Regions from separate parts of the Diaphorobacter limosus genome, predicted to be linked through region 2. Evidence: riboswitches for the same ligand, from Rfam matches in the RefSeq annotation. Region 2 holds a riboswitch; each other region holds the start of a gene.
What was found. A riboswitch is a leader RNA that binds a small molecule or an ion and turns the genes downstream of it on or off. The one in region 2 is predicted to bind glycine.
Positions count from the first base shown of each region.

Region 1 (6,282 bases), 620 kb from region 2:
GAAGCTCAAGCTGACGATGCCCGACGGCGGTGGGGGTGCTGGCGTGGTTGGGGCGGTGGATTTCTCCGTCCCGCCGCCGCAGCCCGCCAAGGCGGCAGTCAAGGCCAGCAGAGACGCGATGTGCGATGTGGTGTGCATGGTGGTCATGAGGAGGAAGGTGGATTCCCGCGGTGTTGCATTCATGTTGCTGTTGTGACCGCATGCTAATAGTGCTTGAGGCATCGAAACCGCCGCTTTGAACGGGAAACCCGGCGTTGTTGTGTCGATTGCCCCGGGACTCCATCCCTATCATCGGGATCATGTTTTCATCCATCCACCGCGCCTCGGTTCATGCGGCTGTGCTGGCGGCGACTCTGCTGGCCGGTTGCAGCAACCTGGACGTCCCGCGCGCCGACAACTACCCGGCCACCGGGCAGAAGAAAGCGCGTGCCGTGCATCATTGGGATGTGCTGGCCGACGACGTGGCCGCACGCGTGGCAGAGAAGACGGCCGCCTGGCCCGAGGGTGGACAGCCCATCCATGTCACGGTAGCCGACAACTCCAGTTTCAACCAGGGCTTTCTTAAGCTTCTGCGGGTGCGCCTGCTCAATAAGGGGGTGGCACTGTCCACCGGGCCGTCGGCGCTGGAGCTGGAGGTTCAGACGCAATTGGTGCAGCACCAGGCAGGGGTTCCAAGCAACCTGCCTATTCCAACGCCCTGGACTCTGCTGGGCAGCGGCGTAGGTGTGTGGCGTGATTGGGAAACGCATTACTCCGATCGTGTCTTGCTGCCAGGCGTGGCCACCGCCATCGGCCTGGGGGCGGGTCTGGCCATGGATCTGGCCCAGCGCCACACCCAGGGCGCCGCGGCGGGCGGCCCCACGCGCACCGAGGTGCTCATCACCACCACCCTCAAGACCCAGGATCGCTATCTGGCGGGGTCGGCAGACATGTACTACATCGAACGTGCGGATGCGGCGCTCTACCAGCCCGAGCTGCCGCCGCCGGCGCCTGCGCCGCTGCGCACCTGGAAGGTGGTGGCGCCATGAAACGCCGTGCGGCCCTGGCTGCCGCTGTGCTGGCATGCGCCTGCGCGTTGCAGGGTTGCGCGCAGTATTACTACGGCGACCGGTCCGCAGTGGCGCCGGTTGACCTGGTGGCCAGCAATCATGGGGCTGCCGATGCCTTGCTGGAGCAGGTGGCGCTGAATGCCGAGCAGCCCGTGCTCGTGTCCACCGTGGTGCAACTCGATCGGCTGGGCGAATCCTCGCGCCTGGGGCGTTTGATCTCCGAGCAGCTGGCCGGCCGCCTGGCCCGGCGCGGCCTGCGCGTGACCGAGCTGCGCCTGCGCGAGACGCTGGCCCTGCGGCCACGCCAGGGTGAGTTGCTGCTCTCGCGCGAGGTGGGCGAGGTCAGCCAGGCGCAGGCCGCCCAGGCCGTGCTGGTGGGAACCTATGCGGCCGCCTCTCAGGCGGTATACGTGAGCCTCAAGCTCGTGAGCCCGCATGGCAATGCCGTGCTGGCGGCGCATGACTATGCGCTGCCCATGGATGGGAATGTGCGCGGTCTGCTGGTCGGGGAATATTGAAGCGATCGTCGGCAGGCCTTGGATGCATGGGGCAAGGCCGCCACGGCTGCAAACGGCGCTATGATCGCGCGCATTGGTCGGGAGAGACCGCTGGGCATCCCAACCCAGTGGCGCCGAAGGAGCAACCGCCCCGGAAACTCTCAGGCAAAAGGACCGGCCAGTTCATGACACTCTGAAGAGCGGGCGGATTCGTCATCCTCCCCACCGCAGGAGCAAGCACCCCGCAGCGGCGCGGGTGCGAATCTCTCAGGTTCCAAACAGAGGGGGCGTGCGGCATGCATGTTGCCGTCGCACTCCACCCTTCCGACGTTTGGAGCTTTCATGAAATCAATCGCTGTCATCGGCGGTGGCATCACCGGCGTTACCTCGGCCTACGCGCTTGCCAGGCGCGGCTTTTCCGTCACCCTGTTCGAGCAGCATCGCTATGCGGCGATGGACACCTCGTTTGCCAATGGCGGCCAGCTGTCTGCCTCGAATGCCGAGGTCTGGACGCACGGCTCGACCATCCTCAAGGGCCTGAAGTGGATGTTGCGCGGCGATGCGCCGCTGCTGGTCAACCCGCGCCCGACCTGGCACAAGCTGTCGTGGTTTGCCGAGTTCATTGCCCACATACCGAAATATCGAGAGAACACCATTGCCACGGCACGCATGGCGATTGCCGCGCGCCAGCACCTGTTTGCCTGGGCCGAGGCCGAGGGCGTGGAGTTCGATCTGAAAAAGCAGGGCATCCTGCACATCTACCGTGATCGCAAAGGCTTTGATCATGCGGGCCAGGTCTCCAGGCTGCTGGCCGCCGGTGGACTGGAGCGGCGTGCCGTGACGCCCGAGGAAATGCGGCAGATCGAACCCACGCTGGCGGGCGATTTCTTTGGTGGCTACTTCACCGAGAGCGACTCCACCGGCGACATCCACAAGTTCACCACCGGCCTGGCTGCGGCGTTTGAACGCCATGGTGGGCGCTGCCTGTTTGGCGCGCTGGTCAAGGGCGTGGCCAGCAATAGCGGGGGCGCAACCGTTGACTTCGAGTGCGACGGCGTCACGGAGCGCCGGCATTTCGACGCCATGGTCGTCTGTGCAGGCATTGGCAGCCGTGCGCTGGCCACGCAGCTGGGTGACCGCATCAACATCTACCCGGTCAAGGGCTATTCCATCACCGTCAATCTTCTGGATCAACCGAGCCAGCAGGCCGCGCCCACCGTGAGCCTGCTCGATGATGAGACCAAGCTGGTCACCAGCCGCCTGGGACAGGATCGGTTCCGGGTGGCTGGCACCGCGGAGTTCAATGGCGCCAATCGCGATATTCGCGCCGACCGCATCCAGCCGCTGATCAACTGGGTGAACCAGTGCTTTCCGGATGTCAGCACGCGCCAGGTCGTACCCTGGGCCGGCTTGCGTCCCATGACGCCGAGCATGCTGCCGCGCGTGGGCCCGGGCGCCCGGCCGAACGTGTTCTACAACACCGGCCATGGCCACCTGGGCTGGACGCTGTCGGCCGCGACGGCGGACATGCTGGCCGACATGGTGTGCGCCGCAAGCCGTGCGCGCAGCGCCAGCGTGGTGGCCGTGGGCCAGGCGCCGCTGGCGCAGGAGGGCTAGTCTTTTATCAGTGCAGGGTCAATGCACCTGCGCTCTTGCTCTTGCCGGCGCGTGCCGGCGGGTTGCACAGGCCGCAGGTGTAGTGGCGGTTCTCGTACAGCTCGGTGACGAACTGGCCGCTGCACTGCGAGCATTTGGTGCGCGTGAGCATGCCGGCATCGACGAACTTGATCAGGCGCCAGGCGCGCGTGAAGGACAGCAGGGGCTCGATCTCGGCGGCCGCCACCTGCTCGTTGTACAGGCGGTAGGCCTTGGTCAGCAGCTCCACGCTGTCCAGGCTCACGCCCTTGGACAGGTACTCGTAGATGTTCAGGAACAGCGAGCTGTGGATGTTCTCCTGCCAGGTCAGGAACCAGTCGGTGGAAAACGGCAGCTGGCCCTTGGAGGGCGACTTGCCCGCGATCTCCTTGTACAGGCGGATCAGGCGCTCGTACGACAGCGTGGTCTCGGACTCCAGCACCTGCATGCGGGCGCCCATCTCGATCAACATGGCGGCGCGTTCGATTTGCTTGGACTCGTTGAGGACGCTCTTGACGGGTGCGGACATGGCGGGCTTTCGTTGGCTTGGGGGCGGTGCAGGGGGGCTTGGCTCAGAGCACTTCGGAGACACGGCTGGCCATCAGGATGTTGGCGTGCAGCGTGTTCGTGGCCTCGTTGATCGACTTGCGCGGCGTGTTGTGGTTGGTCAGCAAGCTCCACACCAGGTCGTCGTCCACGCGGAAGCCGCACAGCAGCGTGTTGCGCGAGGCCAGCTTGAGCACCTGGGCCGCGGACAGCGATGCCAGAATGTCGGCCGCATCTTCGTTGATGCCCAGACGGAACACGGCTTCGGCCTTGTCCTGGCGGATCAGGGTCTGGGCCAGCATCAGGTAAGTGAGGTTGGCTTCGCGGATTTCGGCGAGAAGTTGTTCGGAGGTCATGGGTCAATCCTTTCCAGTGGTGGATCGCTTGCAACTGGTTGCATGTGTTGCGTGATCCGTTGAAATGGATTGTGAAACCCGGCCAAAAGAAAATGAAGTCGGGGTTCGGCGCTGCGTGCCGTCCGCTTGTCTGACGCCCTTTGTAGGAGTTTGCCTTACATCGCTGTCGGCATGCGGGCGTAAAAAAACGGGCCGCAGCCCGTTGTGTAGTGAGGCAGGTTCGGTGTCAGTCGGCATCGCCCATTTGCGACTGCAGGTAGTTGTGCAGGCCCACCTTGTCCACGAGCTCGATCTGCGTTTCCAGAAAATCGATGTGCTCCTCGGTGTCCTCCAGAATGTCCTGCAGCAGGTCGCGCGAGACATAGTCGCGCACCGACTCGCAGTAGGCGATGCCCTCCTTGATGGTGGTCTGTGCGCCGCGCTCCGCGCGCAGGTCACATTCCAGGATCTCGGGCACATCCTCTCCGATCTGCAATTTCGCCAGGTCTTGTAGATTGGGCAGACCGTCGAGCATGAAGATGCGCTCCATCAGCTTGTCGGCATGCTTCATCTCACCGATCGACTCCTCGTACTCCTTCTTCGCCAGCCTGTCGAAACCCCAGTGCTTGAGCATGCGGTAATGCACGTAGTACTGGTTGATCGCGGTGAGTTCGTTCTTGAGCTGGGCCTGCAGGTGGGCAATGGCTTGTGCGTCGCCTTTCATGGGGGGGGCTCCTGGTTGTCGGGGGAAGAGCCACATTGTGATCCACTTCGCATGGGCCTGGAGACATGCGGGCCGGAATGTGTGCCGGGGAACTTTTATAGATTTGAACAATCAAACCAATGAATTCAATTGATTGGATTGATTGTCGCCAAGCAACTAGACTTCAGTCCGTTATCACTTCCAACCCAACCGAAAGGAAACAACGATGTCCCTGATCAACACGCAAGTTCAACCCTTCAAGACCACCGCCTTCGTCAACCGTGGCGGCAAAGGCGAATTCATCGAAGTCACCGAAGCCAGCCTCAAGGGCAAGTGGTCGGTGCTGATCTTCATGCCCGCGGCCTTCACCTTCAACTGCCCGACCGAGATCGAGGACGCAGCCGAGCATTACGTCGAGTTCCAGAAGGCCGGCGCCGAGGTCTACATCGTCACCACCGACACGCATTTCTCGCACAAGGTCTGGCACGAGACGTCGGATGCCGTGCGCAAGGCCCATTTCCCGCTGGTGGGCGACCCCACGCACCAGCTGACCAACGCCTTTGGCGTGCATATTGCCGAAGAAGGATTGGCGCTGCGCGGCACCTTTGTGGTCAACCCCGACGGCGTGATCAAGACCATGGAAGTGCATTCCAACGAAATCGCCCGTGACGTGGCAGAAACCCTGCGCAAGCTCAAGGCGGCCCAGTTCACTGCAGCGCATCCTGACCAGGTGTGCCCGGCCAAGTGGAAGGAAGGCGCCAAGACGCTGACGCCGTCGCTGGATCTGGTCGGCAAGATCTAAGCCGCCGCCCGCACAGCCGGACAGATGTGGGGCGCATGCGCCCTGCCGTCCGGCTTTTTCACGCCCTGAACTTCTAGAACACATAAAGGAATCCACCATGCTTGACGACAACCTGAAAACCCAACTCGCCACCTATCTGGAGCGCGTGACGCAGCCGTTCGAGATGGTGGCTTCCCTGGACGACGGCGACACCTCGCGCGAGATGCGCGAGCTGCTGACGACGATTCAATCCCTGCGCAGCGACAAGATCACGCTGCGCACCGACGGCCAGGACGCACGCAAGCCCTCGTTCACGCTGCAGCGCATCGGAAGTGATAGCAGCCTGCGCTTTGCTGGCCTGCCTTTGGGCCATGAATTTACCTCGTTGGTGCTGGCTCTGCTGTGGACCGGCGGCCACCCGCCCAAGGTCGAGCAAGACCTGATCGAACAGGTGCAGCAGCTCGACGGCGACTTCAATTTCGAGGTCTACATGAGCCTGTCCTGCCACAACTGCCCCGACGTGGTGCAGGCGCTGTCGCTGATGGCCATCCTGAACCCGAAGATCAAGACCACGGTGATCGAGGGCGGCGCCTTCGAGAAGGAAGTCACCGAGCGCGAGGTCATGGCCGTGCCCATGGTCTATTTGAATGGCGCGGTGTTCGGCGCCGGCCGCATGGAGCTGGCCGAGATCGTCGCCAAGCTCGACACCGGCGCGGCAAAGCGCGAGGCCGCCAAG
Region 1 covers NZ_CP136921.1:161,104-167,385, forward strand. The annotation lists gene P4826_RS00830 (spherulation-specific family 4 protein) at 1-138, opposite strand, end outside; gene P4826_RS00835 (hypothetical protein) at 300-1,028, shown strand; gene P4826_RS00840 (FlgO family outer membrane protein) at 1,025-1,567, shown strand; glycine riboswitch at 1,636-1,733, shown strand; gene P4826_RS00845 (D-amino acid dehydrogenase) at 1,889-3,163, shown strand; gene flhC (flagellar transcriptional regulator FlhC) at 3,171-3,710, opposite strand; gene flhD (flagellar transcriptional regulator FlhD) at 3,754-4,083, opposite strand; gene bfr (bacterioferritin) at 4,310-4,786, opposite strand; gene ahpC (alkyl hydroperoxide reductase subunit C) at 4,992-5,567, shown strand; gene ahpF (alkyl hydroperoxide reductase subunit F) at 5,665-6,282, shown strand, end outside.
Region 1: linked by a shared signal. The riboswitch ahead of P4826_RS00845 (D-amino acid dehydrogenase) and the one ahead of P4826_RS03850 (D-amino acid dehydrogenase) in region 2 are both predicted to bind glycine.

Region 2 (6,282 bases):
CAGCACCGAGTTCCACCAAGAACAAGGGCAGAAAGCGCGATCCAGAGATGCACTCCAGCCAAAAGGGCAACGAGTGGCACTTTGGCATGAAGGCCCATATCGGCGTGGACGCGGACTCTGGGCTGGTGCACACCGTCATCGGCACCTCGGGCAACGTGTCTGATGTGGTGGAAGGCAACAGTTTGCTCCATGGTCAGGAGACAGACGTCTTTGGGGATGCGGGCTACCAAGGCGCACACAAGCGCCCCGATGCCAGCAAAGACGTCACTTGGCATGTGGCGATGCGCCCAGGCAAACGCAAAGAGCTGGACAAAGAGAACAACCCCGTTGATGCGCTCATAGACCAAGTGGAGAAGATCAAGGCCAGCATCCGGGCCAAGGTGGAACACCCCTTCAGGGTGATCAAACGACAGTTTGGCTATACCAAGGTGCGTTACCGGGGGCTCAAGAAGAACACGTTGCAGCTCAAGACGCTGTTTGCACTATCGAACCTGTGGATGGTGCGCCACCAACTGCTGGCGGCGCAGGGATGAGTGCGTCTGCAAACAGGCCAGAGGCCGCAAAAGCGGCGCGAATGACCAGAAATGGCGTGAGAAATGGCGCGAAGACGCGAGCAAAACGGCTGCAATTGCGCCATCTAAAAAAACGGACCGGTAGCACTTACTAATCCGAGTTGTTCAGGACATCCTTAGACGCTTTGCTTAGTGCGCGAATCAAAAAAATTTTTTTGAGACCATGCACTGACATCGAACTGTGACAGCCCTAATTATTCGAGCTCAATTTTTAAAGTCGAACTGTTGTAGACCAGTAGCCTATAAAATTAAAAACGTGGAATTTACAGTGCGATTGAATTTGCTTTAGCTATGAAAACTTTAAATTGGTGACATAAATTTTCAATGTATTTACTTCAATCATGGGGGGACACCCTACATTTGATAGTCGAGTTGTTAGCGACCGCTGCATTTGCGTTGTCTGGACTGATGAAAGCTGCGGGTAAAAAGCTCGATGCGGTGGGCATTTGTGTTGTGGCTTTTCTGGCAGCTTTTGGAGGTGGCACCTTGCGCGACTTGCTGCTTGATCAACGCCCGTTTTTTTGGGTGCAACATACCGAAATGCTTTGGGGCGTATTGGCCTTGTGCGTATTTGCTATGGTCTTCATGCGACAGCGGCATTTTGAAGTAACTGAAAGAACAATACTCTGGCCCGACGCGCTGGGCTTGGGACTATTTACTGCGACGGGAGTTCACCTCGCCTTGCAGTCACTCATGCCGCCAGTAGTCGCCGTCTTAATGGGCCTGATCACGGGTGTTTTTGGTGGTGTGCTGCGTGACATGGTTTGCAATGAAATTCCCACGGCTTTCAAAGACCACCGCCCCTACGCGGTGTGTTCTTTTGCTGGTGGCTGGACTTACGTGGTCCTTTGGACATTAGATGCTCCAGACTGGATGGCCTTACTGGGGTGCTTATTTGTTACTGTGTGCCTTCGCGCACTGGCACTGTGGCGCAACTGGCAACTGCCGGCTTGGCGGGCTTGAATGTTAAAAAACTATAACCAATGATGAGGTTGTTTAATTTTTTAGAAAATCACCAACTAAGTTAAGAAAAAAAGCAGTAGAGAGCCGCAAGACCCCTACTGCTTATTATTTTGAACTCTAAATGTTGCCAGCAGCAACTGCATGCAAGTTCATTGAATATCCTGATTTCTTTGCTGCAGCTTTGACGATGGTGTCTGACACCAGCTCAGCTGTCACGGCTGATAAGGAAATCCTGCAAAACCTCCCCATTTGTCTGGTAGCTGTCAGCCACCGCTGGCATCCTCAGCATCTATGAAGCAAATTGGCCTCGCCCTGAACCTGAGCACGCGCCAGACCCGCAAGCAAGTCTTTCTCGAACAGATGGAGCAAGTCGTGCCCTGGCAAGACTTGGTGCAGCTGATCGCCCCGTACTACCCCCAGGGCAGGAACGGGCGCCCGCCCTTTGAGCTGCAGACCATGCTGCGCCTGCACTTCTTGCAGCAGTGGTTCAAGCTGTCGGACCTGGGGATGGAGGAAGCCTTGTTTGACACGCCCCTGTACCGAGACTTTGCCCAGCTCGATGCCCACGGGCGGCTGCCTGACGAGAGCACCATCTTGCGCTTTCGCCACCGCCTGGAGCGCCACAAGCTGGCCGAGCAGATGCTGGCCACCGTCAACGACCTGCTGTGCGCCAAAGGCCTGCAGCTCAAGGAAGGCACCATCGTGGACGCCACCTTGATTGCCGCGCCGAGCTCAACCAAGAACAAAGACAAGGCGCGAGACCCCGAGATGCATTCGAGCAAGAAGGGCAACCAGTGGTACTTCGGCATGAAGGCCCATATCGGCGTGGACGCCGACAGCGGCCTGGTGCATACCGTGCGCTGCACCTCGGGCAACGTCGGCGACGTGGTCGAAGGCAACAGCCTGCTGCACGGACAGGAGGTGCAGGTCTTTGGTGACGCTGGCTACCAGGGAGCGGACAAACGCGCCGATGCGCCCAAAGACGTGCCGTGGCACGTTGCCATGGGGCCGGCCAAACGCAAGGCATTGGACAAAGAACGCAGTGCCGTAGATGCCCTGGTCGATCAGCTCGAGCGCGTGAAGGCGCAAATCCGCGCCAAGGTGGAGCACCCGTTTCGCGTCATCAAGCGCCAGTTTGGCTACACCAAGGTGCGCTACCGAGGTCTGAAGAAAAACACCCTGCAGATCGTGACGTTGTTTGCGCTCTCGAACCTGTGGATGGCGCGCCATCAGTTGATGCAGCAGCAAGGAGCACGGGGATGAGTGCGCCCGAAAACAGGGCGCGGGCCGCCAAAAGCGGCAAAAAGCCCTGTTTCAAGGGCAAAAAGGCAGGGGAAACTGCCGAAATCAACTCAAGTTTGCACCATCTGAAAAATAGCCCAGGCGTAGCACGCCTGGGGATGGGTTGTTCAGGGCATCCATAACGTCCAACCCAAGTGCCCATGCCCGGTGTTGTAAAAAACATTGGGAGTTCTACCTTGACCCACCCGAGGCATCATGTTGGGCATCATAGGGCGCAAGCCTGCCCAAGGCACTACAGAGCGTGTGTTAACGCGGGGAAAACATTGTTCCACCCATTCAATCAATGGGCGGATGCGGTCTGCGCGAATGTCACGGTTCACGCCATTGAATTCGGCAGTGCCTGCAACGCGGAAACGGTTGAGGCCTAAGCGGCTGGTGACCAACTTGGTTTCGTCATCCAGTAAGCTCACGGTGGGGGCACCCAATTGACTTTCTTCATCGTTCAAGTTGACGGTGATGGAGTAGCCTTTGACGGGGTAGATGTTCACGCGATCGCCTAGCTGAGCTGCAAAGTCACGGCTGCCCACTCCTGCACACACCACCACGCTATCAAAGGTATGCAGGCTTGGGGTGGCGTCTTGTTGTGTCACGGTGATGACAGCTTGTTGGCCATCGCTTTGAATCGACGTCACATCTTGACCATACAGCGTGTGCACGCCGAGTCGTGATGCCGCATTTGCTAGTCCATTGGTGAATTTGTGAATGTCTCCCGTGGAATCGCTCTCAGTGAAGTAGCCACCGTAGTAGGTGCCTGCCAATGTCGGCTCGATGGCTTTCATTTCAGCTGGGGTCACGGCATAGCGAGGTAGGCCCCCCTTGGCCAGCATGACTGACACTTTGCCTGCATGGTCGAACCCTTTTTTGTCACGGTAAATGTGCAGGATGCCTTCCTTCTTCAGGTCGAAATCAATGCCTTCTTCCTGCGCCCAAGTAAACAAGTGTTTGCGGGCTGCGACTGCTAAGCGAGCTGTCTCAACCGTGTTGCGCTCGTAATGGGGCATCGCAGCAATGAACTCTGCAAACCAGGAGAGTTTGTGCCACGTAGGTGCTGGGTTGACCAGCAGCGGCGCATCACTTTTGAGCATCCACTTTAGCCCTTTGAGGATGGTGGACCAATGCGTCCAAACTTCTGCATTAGATGCAGAGAGTTGCCCTCCGTTTGCGAATGATGTTTCCATCGCAGCATAGCGATGGCGTTCAAACAAGGTAACGGAAAAGCCGCGTTTTGCCAAGGCATAAGCTGTTGTGACGCCCGTGATGCCGCCGCCAATAACTGCGATTGTTTTCATAGTGAATGAGCTTTCAAAAACGTCAAAGTGTTGAGCACCAACAAGCCCTGTGCATGGCTGGTGCACCCCCTCTGTTTAGAACCTGAGAGATTCGTGGTCCATCGTGTTCAATGCAACCACTTGCTCCTGCGGTGTGCCGGGTGACTAAGACCAGCAACTCTTCAGAGATATCAACGATTCAAACCGGTCCTTTTGCCTGAGAGTTTCCGGGGTGGTTGCTCCTTCGGCGTCGCGATTTAACGCGATCTCTCCCGATCTGAATTTCATAAAAAAACTACGCCAGAAAGCGCTCAGTCAACGCGACCCAGAACGCAGCACCCACAGGTATGTTGCGGTCTTCAAAATCGTAATTGGGGTTGTGCACCATGCAGGCCCCGTGACCTCCGTTAGTTGCATCGCCATTCCCGATGAATAGATAGCTGCCTGGCACTTTGTCGAGCATGTAGGCGAAGTCTTCACTGGCGGTGAGCGGTTCAGTTTGGAGCACCACGTTATCTGCGCCTACCAACGCCACCGCCACTTCGCGGGCTATTCCCGTCTCAATAGGGGTATTGACCAGCACCGGGTAACCGGGCAAAAACTCGACTTTTGCGGTCACGCCAAAACTTTTCGCCTGTAACTCAACGAGCTCCACAATGCGATTGCGCAACAACTCTCGCACATCCCGATCCAGCGCCCGTACGCTAAGCTTTAACGTGGCGTTTTGGGGGATGACGTTGTTGACCACACCCGACTGAAAAGAGCCGACCGTGATCACGGCCATGTGCAGTGGGGGTACGTTGCGTGAAACGATGGTTTGTAGCGCCATGACAATTGCCGAACCCGCAACGACCGGGTCAGCACTCTGGTGCGGCATGGCACCATGGCCGCCTTTACCTTCAATGTGCACCAGAATGTTTTCGCTGGACGCCATGGTTGCGCCTTCGCGCAATAACAACTGACCTGGCCGAAAGCCCGGCAGGTTGTGCATGGCAAAGATTGCGTCGCAGGGGAAGCGGTCAAACAGGCCGTCTTCAATCATCTTGCGCGCCCCCCCAAGCTTTCTTCAGCGGGCTGAAAGATCAAATTCAGCGTGCCATCAAACGTGGTGGACTTTGCAATATGTTCGGCCGCAGCCAGCAGCATTGCGGTGTGTCCGTCGTGGCCGCAGGCATGCATCAAACCCGCATGGCAACTGGCATGGGGCAGCCTCAGTCCTGATCGGTGTGCGTTTGCAGCCAGGCAAGTGGCGGCATGCCGACGCGGTGGGTGAAAGCGCGGGTAAGCGCTACAGCGCTGGCGTAACCCACCATGGGCGCAATGGACTTGAGCGGCTTGCCTCGTTTGAGCAAACCCTTGACTACTGTGATGCGCCAGGCCGTGAGGTAGTCGAGCGCGGTCAGGCCCGACACCTCTCGAAAGTGATTGGCAAAGCGTGCGCGCGACATGCCTGCGGTTTCGGCCAACGATTCCAGCGTCCATGCATGGCCGGGCCGGTCGTGCATGGACGTGACCGCTTTGGACAAACGTGGGTCGCCCAGCGCCGCCAGGATGCCGGTGGTGACCGATGAAATGTCAAGCAGGTGGCGCAGCAACAAGATGAGCAGGTATTCCATCAACAGGTCCAGCGCAGCTTGCCGACCACACTTTTCGTCAAAGGCTTCCTGGAACAACAGGTCCAACGCGGGTGAAAGACTGGACGACTGGTTCAGCGGAATCACCAGCACCTCGGGCATGGCAGAGATCAGCGCGCCTCGGGCCTCGTCGCCCAGATCGACAGACGCACACACCAGGTCAACACCGTCGGCGCTATCGGGCACCAGCCGGTGGGCAGAACTCTGCGGGAAAAACAACAAACTGGGCTCTTCAACCCTGCTGGCGCGCCCATGCCGGTCGATCACGCTCATGGTGCCCCTGCGCATCAAATGCACATGGCCCACATGAGCTTCGGCCTCAAAGGCGGAGATCTGGCACAGGTTGCCCGAATAGAACACGCGTGCGCTGGGCACCGAGCGGGCAAACAAAGGTGAAAGTCGGTCCATGGCGGCGCTTGATACTTTGGGTATGCTTTCTTGTACTTTCAGTGATTATACGTATCGCACAATTCACTGGTGCATGTCGCACAGCCATTCAAAACGAGAGTTTCACCATGACACGTATCGCACCTGTATCACTTG
Region 2 covers NZ_CP136921.1:778,233-784,514, reverse strand. The annotation lists gene P4826_RS03865 (IS5 family transposase) at 1-533, shown strand, start outside; gene P4826_RS03860 (trimeric intracellular cation channel family protein) at 897-1,535, shown strand; gene P4826_RS03855 (IS5 family transposase) at 1,827-2,798, shown strand; partial or broken gene P4826_RS03850 (D-amino acid dehydrogenase) at 2,957-4,126, opposite strand; glycine riboswitch at 4,188-4,300, opposite strand; glycine riboswitch at 4,301-4,390, opposite strand; partial or broken gene P4826_RS03845 (amidohydrolase) at 4,401-5,314, opposite strand; gene P4826_RS03840 (AraC family transcriptional regulator) at 5,317-6,147, opposite strand; gene P4826_RS03835 (carboxymuconolactone decarboxylase family protein) at 6,255-6,282, shown strand, end outside.

Region 3 (6,282 bases), 400 kb from region 2:
GCGCTGCCGGCAGAACTCAAGTCCATCATCGACTACGCCACGCAGGCCGCCAGCGCCGACATGAGCTGGAAGGCTGCCGACCGCTACGCCAAGGACTATGCCGAAATGCAAGCCAAGCAGGGCGTGAAGTTCTACAAGACGCCCGACGCCATCCTGCGCGCCCAGTTGGCCGCCTGGGACAAGGTCACGGCCAAGAAGGCGGCAGAGAACCCGATGTTCAAGAAGGTGCTGGATTCGATGCGTGCATTTGCCCAGCGCAGCGGACGCTGGCAGAACGACACCACCATCGACTACCGGATGGCCTGGAATCACTACTTCGCACCCAAGAAGAAGGGGTAAGTCCGACCGCGACAAGAAGGCCTTGAATCAGGCCTTCTTTTTTGCCTGCCACGGAGGGGCAAGCCCCCCCGCAAGGCACGCACTCCCCTTTCGCCTGCGAGCCCCTGCGGCTCTGTCACCATGCAAAAACTGTTGCTTCGGATCGACGCCGTGTCGACCTTCATTGGCAAGGCAGCCGCCTGGCTTTGCGTACCACTGACCTTGCTGATCTGCTGGGAGGTCTTTTCACGCTACGCACTCAACAAGCCCCACGCCTGGGTGCTGGACGTGCAAATCATGCTCTACGGCACCATGTTCATGCTTGCCGGCGCCTACACCCTGGCCAAGAACGGCCATGTGCGCGGCGACGTGCTGTATGGCTTTTTCAGCCCCCGCGTGCAGGCCGGGCTGGACTTGGCCTTGTACGGCCTATTCTTCCTGCCGGGTGTGCTGGCCATGACCTGGGCCGGCTGGAACTACGCGCAGGAGTCGCTGGCGATTCGCGAGCAGACCTTCTCGGCCGAGCCCTTGCCGCTGTATCCGTTCAAGTTCGTGATTCCGCTGGCCGGCGCCGCGCTGCTGCTGCAGGGGCTGGCCGAAATTGCGCGCTGTGTGATCTGCCTGCGCCAGGGCGCATGGCCAAGGCGCGAAGACGACGTGGAGGAAGTGGACGTCGAAAAACTCAAGCAGATGGTGCATATCGAGGGCACCATGTACGAAGCCAGCCAGCCCACGTCCACACCCGGCCAGCAGGGGGGGCAAGCCATGAAGCTGCGCAAGGAACTGTGGTTCGGCCTGTCCATCATGGCCCTGGTGGTGGGCGGCGCGGCCTGGGGGCTGCTGAGCACACCCACCATCACCAACGGCCACCTGGGCCTGCTGATGCTGTCGCTGGTGGTGGTGGCCATCATGCTGGGCTTTCCCACCGCCTTCACCCTCATGGGTATGGGCATGATCTTCACCTGGCTGGCGTACGACCGGGACATCACCCGCTCGCTCGACCTGATGGTGCAGGCCGCCTACAAGAGCATGGTCAACGACGTGCTGATTGCCATCCCGCTGTTCGTGTTCATGGGCTACCTGGTTGAGCGCGCCAACCTGATCGAAAAGCTGTTCAAGAGCCTGCACCTGGCGATGGCGCGCATCCCGGGCTCGCTGGCCGTGGCCACGCTGGTCACCTGCGCCATCTTTGCCACCGCCACCGGCATCGTCGGTGCCGTGGTCACGCTGATGGGCCTGCTGGCGCTGCCGGCCATGCTACGCGCCGGCTACAGCATCCCGCTGTCGGCCGGCGCCATCACGGCCGGCGGCTGCCTGGGCATCCTGATTCCGCCTTCGGTCCTGCTCATCCTGTATGGCGCGACCGCCGGGGTGTCGGTGGTGCAGCTGTACGCCGGCGCCTTCTTCCCTGGCATCGTGCTGGCGGGCCTGTATGTGGTCTACGTGGTCATAGTGGCCAAGATCAAGCCGACCTGGGCGCCACCACTGTCCGATGGCGAACGCCAGGTCGATCTGCCGGCGCTGACCGCCGCACTGCCCGCGCAGACCGGCCAGCATGCCGTGGTGCGACTGCTGGACGCGCTCAAGGGCCGGCGCAACGCCCAGGTGCCACTGGCCCATGTGCTGCGCCAGCTGGCCCTGGTGGTCTTGCCCGGGCTGCTGTTTCTGGTGCTGGTGGTGAGCAGCTGGAACGCCGTCACCACGGTCAAGGTGGAGGAGACGTTCGACATCCAGCCCATAGGCCTGGGCGAAAGCGGCTCCTCTGCCTCCGGCCTGCAAGAGCCGCCCGGCGACGGAGGTTTGCAAGAGCTCCCGGCAGAGGGCAGCCTCCAGGAGCCCCCCGCAGAGCAAGCCGAAGAGAACCAGCCGGATACCGCGCTGGCCGAGCCCCCGGGCGCCGAGCCCGAAGTTCAGGCACAGGGCCAGGATGGCGCGGCCGTGGCCGAACCGCCGGCCGCTGCAGCGGCCGAGGCCCCAGCCCAGGCCGAGACGCAGCCGGCCCCCACCTGGTGGTGGGTGTTGTTCTCGCTGCTGGGGGCGGTCACGACCCTGTTCTACCTGTTCCTGAGCTTTGCCCGGCTTGAAATCTTCAAGATGCTGCTGAGCTCCTTCTTCCCGCTGATGATGCTCATCCTGGCGGTGCTGGGCTCCATCGTCTCCGGCCTGGCCACGCCCACCGAGGCGGCGGCCATGGGGGCGCTCGGCGGCTTTCTGCTGGCGGCGGCCTACCGGCAGCTGACCATGGACGTGCTGCGCGAGTCGGTCTACCTGACGGCCAAGACCTCGGCCATGGTGTGCTGGCTGTTCGTGGGCTCGGCCATCTTTTCAGCCGCCTTTGCGCTGCTGGGCGGACAGGAAGTGATCGAGAAATGGGTGCTGTCCATGAACCTCACCAAGGTCGAGTTCATGGTGCTGTCCCAGATCGTCATCTTCCTGCTCGGCTGGCCGCTGGAGTGGACGGAGATCATCGTGATCTTCATGCCCATCTTCATTCCACTGCTGAGCCACTTCGGGGTCGATCCGCTGTTCTTCGGCCTGCTGGTGGCGCTGAACCTGCAGACCGCCTTCCTGTCACCACCCGTGGCCATGTCGGCGTTCTATCTGAAGGGCGTGGCGCCGCCGTATGTGACGCTGAACCAGATCTTCCTGGGCATGCTGCCCTTCATGGGCATACAGATCCTGGCCATCGTGCTGCTGTATGCCTGGCCGTCCATAGGCCTGTGGCTGCCGCAGCTGCTCTACAAGTAAGGCCAGGGGCCGTCGCCTGTGATCAGACCATCTGATACCAGGCGCAGCCCTCCTGCCCGATGCTCACCCTGGCCTCGCCACGCGCCACCAGGTAGTTGAGATGGGCCACGCTCTCGCCCGTGGCCAGGCTCATCTGCATGTTGTCCGCGGTGACCGGGCGGGAAAACAGCGCGCCATAGACATCGACCACGCGCTGCGGTTGCCGCAAGGCCTCTCGCAGCCTGTCGAGCGCCCGATGCTGGCTGTCGCGCAGCGCGGCAATGCGCCGATGCAGGCCCCGGAAGGGCTGGTTGTGCGATGGCAGCACCAACACATCGTCGGCCACGCTGCGCTCGAGCTTTTCCAGCGACTCCAGCCAGTCGGCCAACGGGTTGGCATCGGGCTCGGCCGGAAACACCGAGACGTTGGACGAAATGCCGGGCAGCACCTGGTCGCCCGAGATCAACAGCTTCAGCTCGGGGCAGTACAGGCAGGCATGCTCGGGCGAATGGCCCGTGCCCACCACCACGCGCCAGCGCTGCTCGCCTATACAGATCTCCTCGCCATCGCGCAGGCGCCGGTAGCTGTCGGGCAGCGCATAGATCAGCTTGCCAAAGCCGCCAAAGCGGGTGCGGTAGGTTTCGATCGCCTCCTCGCCCCAGCCGGCACGCTGGTAGAACTGGATGGCATCATCCGGCGCCTCGCGCCCGGTATCGACACTCAATGCGCGGCAGCTCAGGTACTCCAGGCGGCTGATCCACAGACGGCAGCCGAACTTGCGCGTCAGCCAGCCGGCCATGCCGATATGGTCGGGGTGCATGTGGGTGACGAAAACACGCGTCACCGGCCCATCGAGCACCCCCGCAAACAGCTGGCGCCAGGCACCCGCCGTGTCGGTGGACCAGATGCCGGTATCGACCAGCGCCCAGCCATCGCCATCACGCAAAGCCCACAGGTTGATGTGGTCCAGCGCAAACGGCATGGGCATGCGCAGCCACCATACGCCCGGGGCCAGTTCTTTGGCGTCGCCTACCACGGGCGCAACGCCGCATGGGTAGACCAGGCCGTTCTTGTCCGTCACCACTTCTTCAGCCATTGATGCCACTACCGACCTTCATTTTTGTTACCAACTGGCAGCTTATCGGAAAACACCAGGACGCATTGCCCAGCCTGTCGCGCAAGGTAGAATTGCCGGCTGTCAGGAGAGAGCCCCCTGTGGGGCCGCCGAAGGCGCAGGCAACAGCCAAAACGCTCAGGCAAAAGGACTGACGACACGCCCGCGATTGCTGCGGGCGTTTCCTTGCTGGAGAGAGGCGCCCCAACCGGTTTCGGGCGTCCACCGAAGGAGCAAACCCTGCCATCCGGGGTGAATCTCTCAGGTAAAGAGGACAGCAGGGCAAACACCATGGTGCGTTGCGCCATGGCCCGCATTTGCCCTGGAGACATGCCTTGTCCGACACCGAACTGCTGACCACCCCCCTGAACGCCCTGCACATCGAGCTGGGCGCCCGCATGGTGCCCTTTGCCGGCTACTCCATGCCCGTGCAGTACAAGAGCGGGCTGATGGCCGAACACCAGCACACGCGCCAGGCCGCCGGCCTGTTCGACGTCTCGCACATGGGCCAGCTCAAGCTTATCGGAGCCGACGCGGCGGCGGCGCTGGAGTCTCTGATGCCGGTGGACGTGCAGGGCCTGGCCGAAGGCAAGCAGCGCTACGGCCTGCTGCTCAACGACGAGGGCGGCGTGATCGACGACCTGATGTTCTTCAACCAGGGAAACGACACCTGGTTCCTGATCGTCAACGGTGCCTGCAAGCTCACCGACATCGCGCATATCGAGACGCATATCGGCAACCGCTGCCAGATCGTCACCCTGCCCACCCAGGGCCTGCTGGCGCTGCAGGGGCCGCAGGCGGTCACGGCCCTCTCGCGCCTGGTGCCGGGCGTGGAAAAGCTGGTCTTCATGAGCGGCGCCAGCTTCGCCTGGAATGGCGCCGAGCTGTTCATCACGCGCAGCGGCTACACCGGCGAGGACGGCTTTGAAATCTCCGTGCCCGGCGACCACACCGAGGCCCTGGCACGCGCCCTGCTGGCCCAGCCCGAGGTGAAGCCGATTGGCCTGGGCGCGCGCAATTCGCTGCGCCTGGAGGCCGGCCTGTGCCTGTACGGCAACGACATCGACAGCACCACCACTCCGCCCGAGGCGGCGCTGAACTGGGCCATCCAGAAGGTGCGCCGCACCGGCGGCGAGCGCGCTGGCGGCTTTCCGGGCGCGGCCAAGGTGCTGGCGCAGATCGACAACCCGGCCAGCCTGACGAAGAAGCGCGTCGGCCTGATCGCCAAAGAGCGCGTGCCGGTGCGCGAGCCGGCGGTGCTGGAGAACCTGGACGGCCAGCATGTCGGCCATGTCACCAGCGGCCTGCTCTCGCCCACGCTGAACCAGCCCATCGCCCTGGCCTACGTGCAGCCCGAGTACGCCCAGCCCGGCACCGAGGTGTTTGCCATGGTGCGCGGCAAGCCCGTGGCCATGGTGGTCTCGCCCACGCCCTTCCTGCCCCCGCGCTACCACCGCGGCTGATTTTTTCGGTTTCGCTACACCGGCAGCGCGGCTACAGTGCGCGCTGCCCCTTCTCACAACTTTTTTTATCGGAGCATCGCCATGAGCATCCAGTTTTCCAAAGACCACGAGTGGGTCAACAGCGCCGACGCCAACGCCGCCGTGGTCGGCATCACCGTACATGCGCAGGACGCGCTGGGCGACGTGGTCTTCGTCGACCTGCCCGCCGTGGGCGCCACCTTTGCCCAGGGCGACGTGGCCGGCGTGGTCGAGTCGGTGAAGGCCGCGGCCGACGTCTACATGCCGGTGAGCGGCGAGGTCGTCGAGGTGAACGAGGCCCTGCGTGACGATCCTTCGCTGGCCAACTCCGACCCCATGAACGCCGGCTGGTTCTTCAAGGTCAAGCTCTCTGCCCCCGCCGAGCTGGACGCGCTGATGGACGAAGCGGCCTACAACGCCTTTGCCGCCAGCGCGTGATGAGCGTTGAGCGTTGAGCGTCCCCTCAGACGCTCAACGCCAAATGCATCACCCAAAAATATGAGCTGCCCGCGCTGATCCAGCAAGGGCTACCAGCCAATCTGACCTGAACCCACCCCATGCCTGCCCTGCCCCTCTCCGCGCTGGAAAACCACGCCGAATTCCTGCCTCGTCATATCGGTATCGATAGCGCTGACGAGGCGC
Region 3 covers NZ_CP136921.1:1,175,916-1,182,197, forward strand. The annotation lists gene P4826_RS05715 (TRAP transporter substrate-binding protein) at 1-339, shown strand, start outside; partial or broken gene P4826_RS05720 (TRAP transporter small permease subunit) at 460-1,023, shown strand; gene P4826_RS05725 (TRAP transporter large permease) at 1,084-3,066, shown strand; gene P4826_RS05730 (MBL fold metallo-hydrolase) at 3,089-4,141, opposite strand; glycine riboswitch at 4,235-4,323, shown strand; glycine riboswitch at 4,339-4,447, shown strand; gene gcvT (glycine cleavage system aminomethyltransferase GcvT) at 4,558-5,622, shown strand; gene gcvH (glycine cleavage system protein GcvH) at 5,704-6,078, shown strand; gene gcvP (aminomethyl-transferring glycine dehydrogenase) at 6,198-6,282, shown strand, end outside.
Region 3: linked by a shared signal. The riboswitch ahead of gcvT (glycine cleavage system aminomethyltransferase GcvT) and the one ahead of P4826_RS03850 (D-amino acid dehydrogenase) in region 2 are both predicted to bind glycine.